DNA from 2 places in the Trinickia sp. Z7 genome. Region 2 is predicted to be linked to the other one. Evidence: riboswitches for the same ligand, from Rfam matches in the RefSeq annotation. Region 2 holds a riboswitch; the other holds the start of a gene.
The links. Region 2 has a riboswitch for ZMP and ZTP ahead of glyA (serine hydroxymethyltransferase). Riboswitches for the same ligand answer to the same signal wherever they lie in the genome.

Region 1 (2,199 bases), on a different contig from region 2:
CGCAAGACGCAGTCGATGTCATGACGATCATCGAGCTGGCGAACGAAAGCGCGCGCGAAGGCAAGCGCCTGCCGTTCGTGCGCCTCGCCCCGTGAAGCGGCAAGGGTGCTGCGGCAAGTCCGCCGCGCCCGTGCGCCCGGGGTTCGTGCAGCCGCTTGTCATCGGATACAGGACGCCGGACGTTTGACGTGACATGGTTCGTACGATCGATCCCCCACAGACACCACGCACACTCAGAAGGAGAGATGGGATGCAACGCTCGATTCGCGTACTCGTTGGCTGCGCGCTGATTTCCGCGCTGGCAGCTTGCGTGGCGCCGCGGCCCCCGCATAGGCGCGCGCCGCCGCCGCCCCCGCCCCCGCCGCCGGTGGTCGTGCGCCCCGCCCCGAATCCGCACGAGGCCGACCTGGCGCGGTATGCGCAGGTGGATGAACGCATCGACAGCTTGAACCGCCGGATCGACGAGCGCGTCGCCCAAGGTTATTACCCGCCGCCGACGGGCGTTTCGCTGCATCATCGGCTCGACGTGATCCACCAAGAGATGCACGACATGGCGGGACAACACGACGGCGGCATATCGGCTGACGAGCAGCGTGTGCTCAATCAGGAACTCGACAGCGCAGCGAGAGTGATCGGCAATTGACGTCGAACGAAGCGGCGAGAACTCGCTTCGACAGCAAACGCGGTGGCGCCCTTGGGCCTACCGCGTTTTTTATTGTCGATTTTCCTGCGCTCGTCCATCGAGCCCATGAGAGGGCCGTCGAACGGCCCCCCGCTTGCACTGCGCTCCGTATGCGGGCGAGAACCCCGCCCTAAACACGTTCGTGCGAAGGCTCAGCGCCGCGCCTGCGTCGCCATCCGAACCGCCAGCCCGGCGAGCACGGTGCCCATCAGCCAGCGTTGCACGGTAACCCAGCTCGGCCGCGTCGCCAGAAAGGCCGCGATCGAACCGGCCATCATCGCGACCACCGTATTGACGGCCAGGCTCGCCGCGATTTGCAAGCTACCGAGCGTGAGCGATTGAGCCAGGACGCTGCCACGGTGCGGATCGATGAACTGCGGCAGCAGCGACAAGTAGAGCACGGCGATCTTCGGGTTGAGCAGATTCGTCACGAGGCCCATCACGAATAGCTTGCGCGGGCTGTCAGGGGGCAAATTGCGCACTTCGAACGGCGAGCGTCCGCCCGGCTTCAACGCTTGCCACGCGAGATAAGCCAGGTAAAGCGCACCGCCGAGCCGCAACGCGTCATAGGCGAACGGAACCGCCAGCAGCAACGCGGTGATGCCGCATGCCGTGCTGACCATGTAGAAGACGAAGCCGAGCGCGACGCCGCCCAGCGAAATCATGCCCGCGGCACGGCCTTGGCAAAGCGAGCGCGAAACGAGATAAATCATGTTCGGCCCGGGCGTCAGCGCGATGCCGAGCGCGACTAGACCGAAAGCAAGCAAGGAACTGGACGTGGGCATTGCATCTCCTCGATAGGTGACAGATGGCCATTCATGCCCAGGCGCGCGGCGAATTCGGTCCCGCGCTCCCCGATGGTGAACTCCATCTCACGGCGCCAGTCGCGCGGCCGGATCGATTATTCCATGCTTCGCGAGAATGCGTCGCGAGTCGCGCGCAGCCCCACGGTCCACGGTCCACGGTCCACGGTCCACGGACATTAATTAGGCCACAGCGGCGGCGCAGGCCCGAAGTCCAAGCCGCGTTTGGACGTCGCGCATCGAACCCTCGATCCAGCGGCGCAGCAGGCCATCGAAGCAAACGGCGGCCATCGAGCCTGCGATGAGGCGATAAACGTCGTTACGGCGCACCTTCGAGATCCGCTCGGGATCGAGCCAGGCTTCGTTGTCCGCCAACAACTTCAACGTCTCCAACCCGATCAGGATGGGCCATAGGCAAGCCAATCGGAGACGGATCGACGAACGCGGAATCGCGAGCGCGTAGTCGAGCGCATCGCGGTAATGCGCGAGCGCGGTCGCCATCAGTTCGGCCAGCACGGGCTTCGCCCGCGACGAGGCATCGGACGCGAGCAGCGCGGCCGGCGTGAGCCCGTGACGCTCGAGCATCGATGAGGGCAGATAGCAGCGGCCGATGCGCAGATCCTTTGCGCAGTCTCGTAGGATATTCGTCAACTGCAGCGCTTTGCCGAAGCCGATGCCGCGCGCGACGGCCATGTCGTGCGGCTCGGCGAACGT
Region 2 (2,199 bases):
CCGATCAACGATAGACCGGGAACCGCTTCGTCAGCTCGGCCACCTGGGCGCGCACGCGTTCGATCGTAGCGGCGTCTTCCGGATTGTCGAGCACGTCGGCGATCAAGTTGCCCACCTGCTCGGCTTCCTTCGTGCCGAAGCCGCGCGTGGTCATGGCGGGCGAGCCCAGACGAACCCCGCTCGTCACGAACGGCTTTTCCGGGTCGTTCGGAATCGCGTTCTTGTTGACGGTGATGTGCGCCGCGCCGAGCGCCGCCTCGGCCGCCTTGCCGGTGATCTTCTTCGCACGCAGATCGACGAGCATCACGTGGCTTTCCGTGCGCCCCGAGACGATGCGCAGGCCGCGCTTGACGAGCGTTTCAGCCAATACGCGCGCGTTATCCACGACTTGCTGCTGGTAGACCTTGAACTCGGGCGAAGCCGCTTCCTTGAACGCAACGGCCTTGCCGGCGATCACGTGCATGAGCGGGCCGCCTTGAATCCCGGGGAAGATAGCCGAGTTGATCTGCTTCTCGTACTCGGCCTTCATCAGGATCACACCGCCGCGCGGGCCGCGCAGGCTCTTGTGCGTGGTGGTGGTGACGAAATCGGCGTGCGGCACCGGGTTCGGATACACGCCTGCCGCGATGAGGCCGGCGTAGTGCGCCATGTCGACCATCAGGTACGCGCCCACCGACTTCGCGATCTTCGCCAGACGTTCGAAGTCGATGCGCAGCGCGAATGCCGATGCGCCCGCGACGATCAGTTTCGGCTTGTGCTCCTGCGCCAGCTTTTCGGCGGCGTCGTAATCGATGTCTTCCGCTTCGTTCAGCCCGTAGCTCACGACGTTGAACCACTTGCCCGACATATTCACGGGCGAGCCGTGCGTCAAGTGACCGCCTTCGGCCAGGCTCATGCCCATGATCGTGTCGCCGGGCTTGAGCATCGCGAAGAACACGCCCTGGTTCGCCTGCGAGCCCGAATTCGGCTGCACGTTCGCGGCTTCGGCGCCGAACAGCGCCTTCACGCGGTCGATCGCGAGCTGCTCCACCACGTCGACGTACTCGCAGCCGCCGTAATAGCGCTTGCCGGGATAGCCCTCGGCGTATTTGTTGGTGAGCTGCGAGCCTTGCGCGGCCATCACGGCCGGACTCGTGTAATTTTCCGACGCGATGAGCTCGATGTGCTCTTCTTGGCGGTGATTTTCTTGCTGGATGGCGTTCCAGATCTCGGGATCGACGTTGGCGATCGTGCTTTGGGCTCTGTCAAACATACGCGTTCCGTTAAGGGTGTACAGGTTGGCCGAATCGCGCGCGGGACACGTACCGGTCGTACGCTCGCGCTGCTGGCGGTAAGCCAGCCCTGGCGTGGCGGAGGATTCCGTTACGCGGGCAAGGCAACCGCTGGCGGCGCAAACGACGGCGCGCAATATTCGGCTGCCCAGGCGAACGGCAAAACGGCACCCTGCGCTTCACGGTGGGTTGCTCCACCTTGACCCCTAGGGTCTTATCGCCAGTCACGCAGGGATGAGCGCGATAGTGTATTGGAAGCGCCACCAATAGGCAATTGGGGAAGTTTTTACGCAATTTCGAGACCGGGGCGCGCGATCCGGTAAAATGCCGGGCCATGAACCAGCCTACCAGCCATGGCGGCGTGCAATTCACTTTCGACTGGCCGCTACGCGTGTACTACGAAGATACCGACGCAGGCGGCATTGTCTTTTTTGCCAATTACCTGAAGTTTTTCGAGCGCGCTCGCACCGAATGGCTTCGCGCATGCGGCATCGATCAACGCAAGCTGGCCGAGCAGTGCGGCATCGTCTTCGTCGTCAGCGAAACGGCTGTGCAATATCGCTCGCCGGCGCGCCTGGACGACATGCTGACGATCGCGAGCCGCATCGAGCGGCTCGGCAAAGCGAGCGTCGAGTTCGTCCAGGAAGCGCATCGCGCCGGCGGCGTCTTAGCCGTGGGCAAAGTGCGCGTCGGCTGCGTCGATCGTGTCACACTCAAGCCCGTCGCCTTGCCGGATTCGATATCGGCGGCGCTACGAAGCGACCCGCTAGCAGTTGCAGCGGGCATGTCAACGGCAGGCGCTTAATTTCCGTTGAGTCTACGTCCATGAACTTGTATCGTGCCGGTCGATACCAAGCGGGGTGTGGCGTTGAAGCGGCGGCGCTTTCAATTGCCCGACTAAAACCCTATTCGCGCCTTGCAGCGAGCC

Region 1: linked by a shared signal. The riboswitch ahead of QQS38_RS17500 (LysE family translocator) and the one ahead of glyA (serine hydroxymethyltransferase) in region 2 are both predicted to bind ZMP and ZTP.

What each region holds. Positions count from the first base shown of each region.
Region 1 covers NZ_JAUEQW010000010.1:35,817-38,015, reverse strand. Annotated here, with positions in the region: gene QQS38_RS17510 (oxidoreductase) at 1-95, shown strand, start outside; gene QQS38_RS17505 (hypothetical protein) at 251-643, shown strand; gene QQS38_RS17500 (LysE family translocator) at 835-1,467, opposite strand; ZMP/ZTP riboswitch at 1,496-1,580, opposite strand; gene QQS38_RS17495 (phytoene/squalene synthase family protein) at 1,669-2,199, opposite strand, start outside.
Region 2 covers NZ_JAUEQW010000004.1:170,570-172,768, forward strand. Annotated here, with positions in the region: gene glyA (serine hydroxymethyltransferase) at 5-1,252, opposite strand; ZMP/ZTP riboswitch at 1,411-1,509, opposite strand; gene ybgC (tol-pal system-associated acyl-CoA thioesterase) at 1,606-2,076, shown strand.